2 regions of the Peribacillus sp. QJM3NY_7 genome follow, and region 1 is predicted to be linked to the other one. Evidence: riboswitches for the same ligand, from Rfam matches in the RefSeq annotation. Region 1 holds a riboswitch; the other holds the start of a gene.
The links. A riboswitch is a leader RNA that binds a small molecule or an ion and turns the genes downstream of it on or off. The one in region 1 is predicted to bind S-adenosylmethionine.

Region 1 (5,670 bases):
GATTGATAAAGCTCCACTAATTTTTGCAGCTCAGGACGATCGGCATTTCCCTTTTTAACTGCAATGATATTAATATATGGTTTCGCCGTTTTACTTTCATGGAATAAAGAATCTTTTAATGTAAGGCCTGCTTCGACGGCAAAGTTATTATTGATGGCTGAAGCATCGGCATCATCCAATAGACGCGGTGTATTGCCGGCAGCAACAGGCTGGATTTTCAAGTTTTTCGGATTTTCCTTAATGATTTCCAATGATCCCGATCCATTGAATTCTTCTTTCAATGTAATCAATCCAGCTTCCTGAAGCAGGAGCAGTGCCCGGCCAAAATTTGTTGCTTCATTCGGAACGGCTACCGTAGCACCATCCGGAAGATCTTCGAGACGTTTATGTTTTTTCGAATAAAGGCCCATAGGTGCAATGACAGTCGACCCGATGGCCTCCAATTTCAGATTTTGATCTTGAACGAATTCATCGAAATAGGCGACGGTTTGGAATGAATTGGCATCAATTTCACCTTCGCTTAACGCAAGGTTCGGTTGGATATAATCATTGAAAGTGACCAGTTCGATATTAAGTCCTTCCTCTTTCGCCAAATCGACTATGTATTCCCATGTTCTCGTATCCCCGCTGCTGACACCGACTTTCACAGTTTTTACATCATCCGAACTTCCTGATGCACCCTCATCGTTCCCGCATGCTGCAGCCACGATGGCCAATGCCAATACCATAATCGTTAATAAGATTTTTTTCATTTTTCCTGCCTCCTGTTATTTTTATCTTCTTCTTATTTTTCTTGAAACAAAGTTCCCGGTGGATTGCAATAATTGAACGATGATCACGAGCGCCGCTACTGTGACGATCATCGTCATCGTATCGAACCTTTGGTAACCGTAAGCCAAGGCTAAATCCCCGACCCCGCCTGCACCGACGGCACCTGCCATCGCCGTAGATCCAACAAGCCCGATTGTCGCTGTTGTAAATGTCAGGATCAACGAACTAAGTCCCTCGGGAATCAAAAAGCGGTAAATGATTTGCCATGTTGTCGCCCCCATCGCCTGAGCTGCCTCGATGATCCCTTTGTCCACTTCCAACAACGAGTTTTCCACAAGCCGGGCAATATAAGGAGCCGCGTAAAAGATTAGCGGAACAATGGCCGCATTCGTTCCGATCGCACTGCCGACAATCATTCTTGTAAACGGAATGAGTGCTACAAGCAAGATGATGAAAGGAACGGACCGCAGGATATTGATGATCGGGTTCAATACATTAAAAATCCATTTATTCTCCAGGATGTGACCCTTTCTTGTAATGACAAGCAGGATACCGAGCGGAAGCCCGATCAATCCGGAAAATATCAATGAGATGGCTACCATATAAAGTGTGTCACCGAAAGCTGTCGACAGCTGTTCTGCCGTTATTTCCATACCCCAAAGCGTATTACCCATTTATACTTGCACCTCCTGGACGAGAATCCCCTCATCTTTAATATATTGATAAGCCTTGTCGACCTCATTTTTGCTCCCGGTCACTTCGATGATCAAATTCCCGAAAGGCGTTTCCTGGATTTCAGAAATATTGGCTGATAAGACACTTAAATGAACATCATATTTCTTCGAGATCGTTGAAAGTAAAGGAGTACCCGAAGTAGTTCCAATAAAATTAATTTTCCAAATAATCGGGATATGGGACCCTATGCTTTTTAAGAAACTTTGTGGAATTTCGTCATGTATGACCGTTCTCACGAAGTTTTTTGCAATATCCGTTTGCGGCTTGGCAAAAACTTCGAAAACCGAACCTTGTTCAACGACGCAGCCGCCCTCCATGACCGCTACCTTATTGCAAATTTCCCGAATGACAGACATCTCATGAGTGATTAGCAGGATGGTGATATTGTATTCTTTATTAATTTTTTTTAAGAGCTGCAGAACTGCACTCGTTGTTTGTGGATCCAATGCCGACGTTGCTTCATCACACAATAAGATCGATGGATTCGTAGCCAATGCCCTCGCAATGCCGATTCGCTGCTTTTGCCCGCCGGATAATTGTTCCGGATAACTCTTTGCTTTGCTCGATAAGCCAACGAACTCCAACAGCTCGCCTACACGTTTTTGAATTTCCTTAGCTGGAGTTCCCGATAATACCAGCGGCATGGCAATATTATCAAAAACAGTTTTTGAGTTTAGTAAGTTGAAATGCTGAAAGATCATCCCGATTTTTTTCTTTTCTGCCCGTAATTCCTTCGGGCTTAATTTGGTTAAATCCTTGCCACCAACAATCACCGAACCATCTGAAGGATGTTCAAGCAAATTGACCAACCTGATTAACGTACTCTTTCCGGCCCCGCTATAACCGACTACCCCGAATATATCCCCCTTTTCCACTGTCAAATCAATGCCCTTCAAAGCCTCGACAGTCTGTTTCTTTGTTTGATAAACCTTTTTGACATTTTGAAACTCAATCATCCAATCTCCCCCCACGCTGTTTATTTGTACGAATTCTTTATCCAGAGAGAAGAGCTTTGCAACGTTTCATAATGATAGAGTTAATTTTCGAAATTCACGAGTAAAACTGCAAAATTCACGAGTAAATGCACCAAACTCACGAGTAATTACGTGAAACTCACGAGTAACTGCGCCAAACTCACGATTATTGCGCGAAACTCACGAGTAATTGCACCCATTCTCCAAATAACCATATACATTTTGAATAAACAAAAGAGGCCTCTTCCGTCATCAGACAGAAGAGGCCTCTTTTAGACATAAAAAAGAGTAAACTCTTAAATTAATTATCTAAGAAAAGCTCCTTCTTATCTTTCAAACTTTCGTCCGTTGGAATTAGCACAGTATTTTTACAAAAGTAAAAACCCGCTGCCGAGGTATCATAGGGCCAAGTCCCTCCACATCTCTTGATAAGAATTAACGTTATATTTAATTATGTCCTTCACTATATATTCTAATTTCGCTAAAGTCAACCATATTTTTCATCGCGATAAATAGTTTCATAGTATAGTGAATCGATACTTTTTTATTATATCAATATATTTTATATTTCTACTTTTATAATGATTTGCTCATTCTCCATACAGGGTATTTTTCATTTTCTTCCCTTATCTTCACCATGCCTGAATTCGTATATAAAGAAATCGCCCTTTGATTATCCGGAGAAACCCTTAAGTGATATTCGGATACATTAAATTGCCTGAAAAAGTTTTCTGCGTAGCGGACCAATTCCTTGCCAAGGCCTTTACTGCGGTATTCGGGAATAAGATAAAATAGATTCACATAGCCAATTTCAGTTCCTTCGTACTCCCGAATTTGAAGTTCCATTTGTCCAATCGCTTCTTGGTCCTTTTCAATGATCACCTGTCCATCCGGAAATTTGCGGACCCTTTCTTCCATTCGTTGCAGATAGGCATGTTCATCTCCAAAACCCGCATCAGTTCCAAAACTTACAACAAAGGAATCTTTCCGAAATTTAATGATAGTATCTTTATCTTTGTCCGTATCAATGGTACGAAAGATCAACTTCATCACTCCTATCATTTTAGTGAAATAGTTTTCAAGCAGGGAAAACTTTCTTTTTCATAAATAAAAGTCTTAAAGGGGCCCTTTTGTTTTTGTGCCTTGATGAAAAAACATCTGCCATCTTCCATTCGCACATTTCCAGATTGAACTTCTTAAGGTATGTTCCAGCTTATCTTCATCAAAAATCCGGTATGTAATTAACACGGTATCATCAGACAATGGATGCATCTCAAATTGACTTAGGGTCATGTTCACAGCTCCGGCTCCCTCTTGCCCCATAAAATCGCTTTTTGACCATATGTTACCCGAACTGCCGAACTCAAAGAAATCATCTTTCAATAATGATGAAAGCTCTTCTGGAGATGTACGAACTTCAGATTTTAACAATTTCTCCTCCAGCTGATACAAATGCTCTTTTAATAATGAAGATTCCCTGTCCATTCATCTTGTCCTCCTATATCAACCATTTCCCTCGAAGCAACGAAATTGGAAAATCGCGAATAATTAATACGTAGATTTTCAGTAATTCATGAACCATGCGATTTAAATTTTTTTATCCAGCTGCTTGCAGATTAGCAGTTGGCTCATATTGCGGCCATCGGCATTTTCTCGTTTTTAACCGTTTTTGCCGTCCCCATTTTATTACTATTTTTAGCTGGCTGACTTCGTAACTGGACTCACAGCGGATTTCTAAGTAAACCATTGATTCCACAATACTAGCGGCCATTCCTTTTTTACCTCTAAATATTTACTCCCGCAACCCATAAAAAAAAGGAGCTGCTAATGGCAGCTCCTTTCTTCTGTGCATCCGGTCGTTTTCCCATCAGTGTTATCTTGATAGGGTGCCTTGCAGACGATTGGTTTCGGCGATTACTTTTTCTTCATCGATCGTTAAGCAGCGGCCATCTTTCACTACCACTTTTCCATCAATGTATACATCACATACGTCATTTCCGCGCGCTGCATAGAGCAGGTGCGAATAGGCTTCACTCAGTGGCTGCAGGTGTTCTTTGTTATATGGGTAAATGGTGATGAAATCCGCTTTTTTACCAGCTTCCAGTGATCCTGTATGACCCATGCCTATCGCTTCGGCGCCCATTCTTGTGGCCATGGCGAGTGCTGTTTGGGCAGGGAATTTTGTGGCATCCTTATATATTCCTTTTTGCAGTAATGCGGCTGTCCTCATTTCTTCGAACATATCGAAGTTGTTATTGGAGGCAACGCCATCCGTTGCCACTCCCACTTTAATGCCTGCATCAAGAAGGCTTACGACATCTGCTATCCCAGATCCGAGCTTCAGGTTACTGATTGGATTATGGGCAACGCGAACATCATGCTGTTTTAGGATCGCCCGCTCTTCATCATTAAGGACCACACCATGTGCCATGACGGTGGGCTGATCGAACAGGCCTAGACGGCGGAGGTGCTCGACAGGACGGGATCCGTAACGTTTTTCGATGTCGAGGATTTCAAAGTCCGTTTCCGATACGTGGATGTGCACCATCAAATCATTCTCTTTCGCAATTCGTGCACTTTCCATGATCGCTTCAGGCGTGCAGGCATATGGGCTATGTGGTGCGACCATGGTAGTCAGGCGGCCATCGGCAAATGCTTTATAGTTTTTTGAAAACTGCTCAGCCCCCATGAGGTTCGCTTTTTGGTCTTTTTCGGTACCCAAGCTGAAAATCGTATAGGAAAAGGCTCCACGCATTCCTGTTTCGCCTATCGTCTCCATGACGGCACCGGCATCTATTCCATTAGGATTGAACATATCCGAAAATGTCGTGGTTCCTGATTTCATCATTTCCATAATGCCTAGCTGTGAACTTACAGTGGCGATTTCCGTTGTAAACTGGCTTTCGATCGGCCATATTTTCGTTTCAAGCCATGGCTTCAGCAGCATATCGTCCCCGATACCGCGTAAAAGGGTCATTACAATATGCGAATGGGCATTCACAAGGCCTGGCATGATCCATTTCCCGCCAAGGTTGACCACATGATCTGCATCTGACAATTGCTGTTCATCATGCTGGCCTATGTAGGATATGGTATGATCTTGTACAATCATCATGCCGTTTTCAATGATTTGGTTTTCCTTGTCCATCGTAAAAAATGTTGCATTCACATATATTGTTTTCATAAGTAT
Region 2 (5,670 bases), 2.5 Mb from region 1:
TTTAGTGGGGGCAGTTGCCGTGGCTTTTGGGAAGGAAACAAAGAATACCGTTTTGACATAAACAAAGGATGGGGACTGCATGCAGTCCCCATCCTTTTGTTATTTAAAGTCTTTTATGATCTTTAAAAGGGATTCGGAGGCAGTCTTCGGATTATCTGCATTCATGATGGCCGATACGACTGCGGTACCTGATAGTCCGCTATCAGAAAGAGCGGAAATGTTATCGGCAGTGATACCCCCGATGGCTACTGCGGGAATGGATACGCCGCGGCAAATTTCCCCCAGATCCTCAAGTGCCATTAGGGTTGCATCTTGTTTGGTCTTGGTGGGGAAAACGGAACCGACTCCGATATAATCCGCTCCATTTCGTTCGGCTTCGAGTGCTTCTTCAAGAGTGGAGACAGATACACCGACAATCATATCTTCAGGAACCATTTTTTTGACGACAGGCAGTGGAAGGTCATCTTGCCCAATATGAATTCCGTCCGCTCCAACCGCAAGTGCTATATCCACCCGGTCATTGATGATAAGGGGAATGGAAAGCTCATTCAATAACTGTTTTAATGCAGATGCTTTTTCATAAAAGGAGAGGGAGGAATTGTTTTTCTCTCTAAGTTGTACGATCGAGACTCCTCCTGAAACAGATTCTGCAATGATTTTGGTCAATTCTTCTATTGCTATGGACTCTTCCGTAACTAAATACAGGCTTAAATCAATTTGGGACTTCTTCACTTATTTTCACCTCATGCATCCAGATTTCCTTATCCATTCTTGATATGGCATCGATTAATCGCACACGGAAAGTACCTGTTCCTTCATCCTTTTGAAGGGTTGCGGCTGCTAGTTCCCCTGAAATGCTCATTGTTGAGATACCGGCAATTGCTGCAGAATAGAAATCATCGGTGACTCCGGAAAAAGTTCCGATAAGAGCAGTGGACATGCAACCGGTACCTGTAACATTAGTTAAAAGGAGGTTCCCGTTATCGATGATGGACGTATGTTTTCCATCGCTGACCGCATCCTTAGCTCCGCTGACCACGATGATGCTATTCAATTCATTTGCCGCTCGTGCAGCCAGCTCTGCATTGCTAATCGCAAGTTCCCCCGAATCCACCCCGCGAGTAACGGTATCCCCACCCATCAATGACAGGATTTCACTCGCATTTCCGCGAATGATTTGGAAAGTAATCTTACTTAGGAGCTCTTTGACTTGCTCTGTACGATAGGAGGTGGCACCAACGCCCACCGGGTCCAAAATGACCGGGATGTCCAGGGCATTTGCCGTTTTACCGGCAATCTCCATTGCTTCCAAGGCCTTATCATCGATCGTACCGAAATTCAGGACCAATGCATCTGCTAATTTGACCATATCCGCCACTTCTCTTGGGCTCGATGTCATTACTGGTGAACCTCCGATGGCAAGGGTGGCATTTGCACAGTCATTGACCGTAACAAAGTTGGTGATTTGGTGAACGAGTGGTTTCCTTTCTCTTACCTTCATAAATAAATCGGCTGAAGAAACCTTCATAATAAGTCACTCCTTTCTTTTTTTGAATATGAATGAAAATGATGGACAGGTCCATGACCTTTACCGATTGAAAAGCTATTGCGTATCGCTTCGGAAATATAGGTCTTGGCTTGTTCGATCGACACTTGCAATGGCAGTCCATTTGCCAGGTTAGATGTAATGGCGGATGATAGGGTACAGCCCGTACCATGAGTGTTTTTTGTATGAATGCGCTCTCCCTTGATCCAGTGGAAGTCAGTCCCATCATAAAAAAGATCATTTGGATTTCCTGCTGCATGGCCGCCTTTAAGTAAAACGGCTTTGGGACCCATTTCTTGTATCGAAATGCATGCCCTGTAGAAATCTTGTTTCGTCCGAATCGGGAAGCCAGTAAGTACTTCCGCTTCTGGTACATTGGGTGTTACAAGATTTGCAAGCGGAAGCAATTCCATTTTTAAGGCAGAGACGGCCTTTTCGTCGAGCAAATGGTGGCCGCTTTTGGAAATCATGACAGGGTCAAGGATAACGATGGCAGGCATGAAGGTTTTGAGGGACGCAGCGACCGTTTCCACGATTTCTTTTGATCCAAGCATGCCTATTTTTACTGCATCGACAGGAATATCTTCAAAGATAGCTGCAATTTGATCCGATATGATAGCTGTTTCAATGGGCTGTACAGAACGGACCTCCATTGTGTTTTGGGCAGTTACGGCTGTGATGGCAGACATTCCAAATACACCATGTGCAGAAAATGTTTTTAAATCCGCTTGTATTCCAGCACCGCCCCCTGAATCAGAGCCTGCGATCGTTAATGCTGTTTTCATAAAAAAACCCCTTCATATAAGTATTTTTTAGCAATATTTTAAGTAATATGAAAGCTAAAATCGCACCTGCGAATGAACTGAACATAAAAGCCGGTAAAAAACCAAAAAGAGCAGCTTTTTCTCCCAATAGGAGGGTGGCAAGCGGATAACAGGCCAGGGAACCGAGAAAGCCGGTCCCGATCACTTCCCCTAAACAGGCGAATTTTAAGCTTTGTGTTTTTCGGTAAAGGATGGCGGCCAAAAGTGCACCAATCATGCTGCCGGGAAAGGCGAAAATTGAACCGGTACCAATCATGTTTCTAATGATGGAAACTAAAAAAGCTTGTGTCACCGCATATGCAGGCCCCAATAGAACCGCCGTCAGGACATTTGCCAGATGTTGAATAGGAAAGATTTTTGCAAATCCTGCAGGGATGAAAATAAATGAACTGGTAAGCGTCGTTAAAGCCGTGATCATGGCAGTCAATGTCAGTTTCTTGATAGGGTTCATCCTCATGTCAACCACCTATAGAGGCCAATCCTGCTCATTTTGAACCATGTCCCAGAATAAATATTCATATCGGGAAGTAACCAAAAAGTGCTTTTCTAATCTAAGAAGTTCCTTTTCAGGCATGCCTTCCGTCAATTCTTCCAACAAAGCGATCAGCCACTTGTGTGCTTCCCCGAATTCAGGAGATGAATAGGACCTTATCCAATCTGCGTAGCGATTGTTTTCCAGTGCTGCTCCATTTTGTTCTTTTAATAGCAAACCGATTTCATAATAATCCCAAGCGCAGGGCAGGAGACAGGCGATCAAGTCTGCCAAAGTCCCATGCTGAGCTGCATTTAGCATGTAACCTGTATAGGCTAGAGTGGTTGGAGTAGGTTCTGTATTTTCCAATTCCTTGGAGCTGATCCCGAATTCGGAAGCATAATGCCGATGAATATCCATTTCCACTTGAAGGGTTTCATTTAAAATGCTCGCAAATTTTGCCATGGTTTCGATGTTATGGGCTTTGATGACACCTAAAGCAAAGAGCTTGGAATAATCCATGAGATAGACATAGTCCTGCTTCAGGTAATAGGCAAATTTCTTTTCAGGAAGTGTGCCGTTTCCAATTGCCTGGACAAAGGCATGTGAATGGTTCCTTTTCCAAATCTCTTTTGCCCGTGCATGCAGTCTATCACTGAATGTTTCTAATTTTGTATTCTCCATTGTTCATCCTCCTATAGAATGGCTCCCTTTGTTAAATAAAAACCCCGTTCCTGAATACGGAACGGGGTAGATGGATATAGTCTGTAAAATGGACGATATCATCCACTTCCCTCCGCCGGTATGAGCCGGTTCAGGTTCAAAGGGTCCGGAACTAATTCCATCTCAGTCTTAAAAAAGACTCCCCTAGTGGTGTGAATTGTATGTAATTACTGACATCATATCAGAAAGACAAGAAAATGCAACCCGTATTTGAAAGAGGAATCACTTTATGTCCAGGAAAAAAGGGAGAACCAGGTAATTGACTTTTGAAGATTATTAGGATAGAATCATTTCTACATCATTATATATTGAATTCTTATCCAGAGAGGTGGAGGGACTTGGCCCTAAGAAACCTCGGCAGCGGACCCGTTTAGGGAACTGTGCTAAATCCAACAAGCATATGCTTGGAAGATAAGAAGAGCCGAACGGACACTGTCAGCCTCTTCTTACATTAGAAGGGGCTTTTATTTTTGGGAAATAACGTTTAGTGACATACTAGAAAAGGTATATATAATTTGGTGAAATCAAACAAGTTGATAAAGTTTAGCTAACTAGAAGCAGGCACTAGGACGGAAAGGAGCCATTTACATGGCAGAATTATTTAAGAGGATTGAACAGAGGAAGGCAAAACTCATTGAAGAGCTATTGGCCAATGGAGTATACAAAACCTCTGATGAAAGGCACCTTTATGATGCCCCATTAAAAGTACTTGAAGATGAATATAAGATTGTTATAAATAGACCTAATAACGAGTCACCTTCTGAATGGATGACATAGTAATACAATATTTGGATTTTTGAATAAGGGATATGATGTAAGCATTCGCAGTCTACACTAGTGGATGCTTTTTTTGCGTTTATTAGAAAACGACACAAATTATACATAATTAAATAACAAAATAGGTGTTTTGTCACATTTGACCTATAAAATAACACATTTAATTTCTGGAAAATAGTTGATTTTAACTAGTGATTTCATTATGATAAAAGTGTAAAAATATTGAATAAATGGGAGGTGGCTATGATGCCTTGCCGTAAGGTAACTATAGAAAAAGTAGAAGAGAAGAGACAGGAAATGATAAAGTTGGGAGCGATTTACGGCTTAACAAGTCTGCAGACTGTACAAGCCAGCCAAGAATTGGATATGCTATTGAATGCGTTAGCAAGTAAAAGAGATTCTGAATATTTTTCCCTTCAAGAAGCATATAGGTATTTTTAAATTAGCAATTCAACCTGTATTAATCTAAAAAAGCTACTGCTCAAGGCAATAGCTCTAAAGAATTATATTTAAATATCGACACGTTTACCTAGAATGATCAAATCCCGCTCAATGCCATCCATCTCGGCAACTTGAGGTAAATGTGCCCATTCTTCAAACCCGAATTTAGAAAAAAGCTTAAGGCTTGGTGTATTATGGGCGAAAATGAAACCCAATAAAGTCTTAACACCTAATTTTGGACTCAATTCAATTGCCTTTCGAATCGAAATTTGTCCAATTCCTTTTCCCCGGAAATAATCATCAATGTAAATGCTGATTTCGGCAGTGGAATTATATGCCGGTCGGCCATAAAAGGATTGAAAGCTCATCCATCCAGCGGTTTTCCCTTCTATAGTAATGATATATAGCGGTCTACTTTCTGAATGATGTTCCTCAAACCATTTAACCCTCGATTGGACGGATACAGGTTCCGTATCTGCCGTGACCATCCTTGAAGCAATTGTCGAATTATATATTTCAACAATTCTGGGTAGATCAGATAGTTCTGCCTCTCTAAACTCTATGTGTTCTTCCATGATTTAAACTCCTAACTATCATTTATTCAATCTCCAGAATGTAGGGTAATCCCGTTTTTGGTTTTAGGGACGTTGAATGAAACCCAATCCATTGAAAGTTTTATATTATCATACACTCTTTATTCTTTATCTGACAATTCTTTTTTATGTTAGTACTGCAGATTTTTTGGGTATGAAAAAGATTAAATACTTCTAGTAAAAAACAAGAGGAGAACCAAATGAAAAAATTGGCAGGTATATTGATTATCGTACTGGTTATATGTTTTGCTGCATATGAATTTCAGGCCTCGGAGTCGGAAGATGTGCAAAGGG

Region 2: it holds a riboswitch for S-adenosylmethionine, as region 1 does, so the genes downstream of both, AC0VX1_RS06960 (Fur-regulated basic protein FbpA) here and AC0VX1_RS21270 (methionine ABC transporter ATP-binding protein) in region 1, are expected to answer to the same signal.

What each region holds. Positions count from the first base shown of each region.
Region 1 is NZ_CM149663.1:4,430,656-4,436,325, forward strand. It holds gene AC0VX1_RS21260 (MetQ/NlpA family ABC transporter substrate-binding protein) at 1-752, opposite strand, end outside; gene AC0VX1_RS21265 (methionine ABC transporter permease) at 774-1,424, opposite strand; gene AC0VX1_RS21270 (methionine ABC transporter ATP-binding protein) at 1,446-2,462, opposite strand; SAM riboswitch class I at 2,804-2,915, opposite strand; gene AC0VX1_RS21275 (GNAT family N-acetyltransferase) at 3,057-3,524, opposite strand; gene AC0VX1_RS21280 (nuclear transport factor 2 family protein) at 3,597-3,965, opposite strand; gene AC0VX1_RS21285 (hypothetical protein) at 4,078-4,251, opposite strand; gene AC0VX1_RS21290 (amidohydrolase family protein) at 4,354-5,664, opposite strand.
Region 2 is NZ_CM149663.1:1,431,521-1,437,190, forward strand. It holds gene AC0VX1_RS06930 (MFS transporter) at 1-61, shown strand, start outside; gene thiE (thiamine phosphate synthase) at 100-732, opposite strand; gene thiM (hydroxyethylthiazole kinase) at 713-1,528, opposite strand; gene thiD (bifunctional hydroxymethylpyrimidine kinase/phosphomethylpyrimidine kinase) at 1,525-2,331, opposite strand; gene thiW (energy coupling factor transporter S component ThiW) at 2,300-2,821, opposite strand; gene tenA (thiaminase II) at 2,837-3,526, opposite strand; TPP riboswitch at 3,617-3,721, opposite strand; SAM riboswitch class I at 3,879-3,983, shown strand; gene AC0VX1_RS06960 (Fur-regulated basic protein FbpA) at 4,154-4,342, shown strand; gene AC0VX1_RS06965 (Spo0E family sporulation regulatory protein-aspartic acid phosphatase) at 4,589-4,783, shown strand; gene AC0VX1_RS06970 (GNAT family N-acetyltransferase) at 4,852-5,358, opposite strand; gene AC0VX1_RS06975 (DUF459 domain-containing protein) at 5,577-5,670, shown strand, end outside.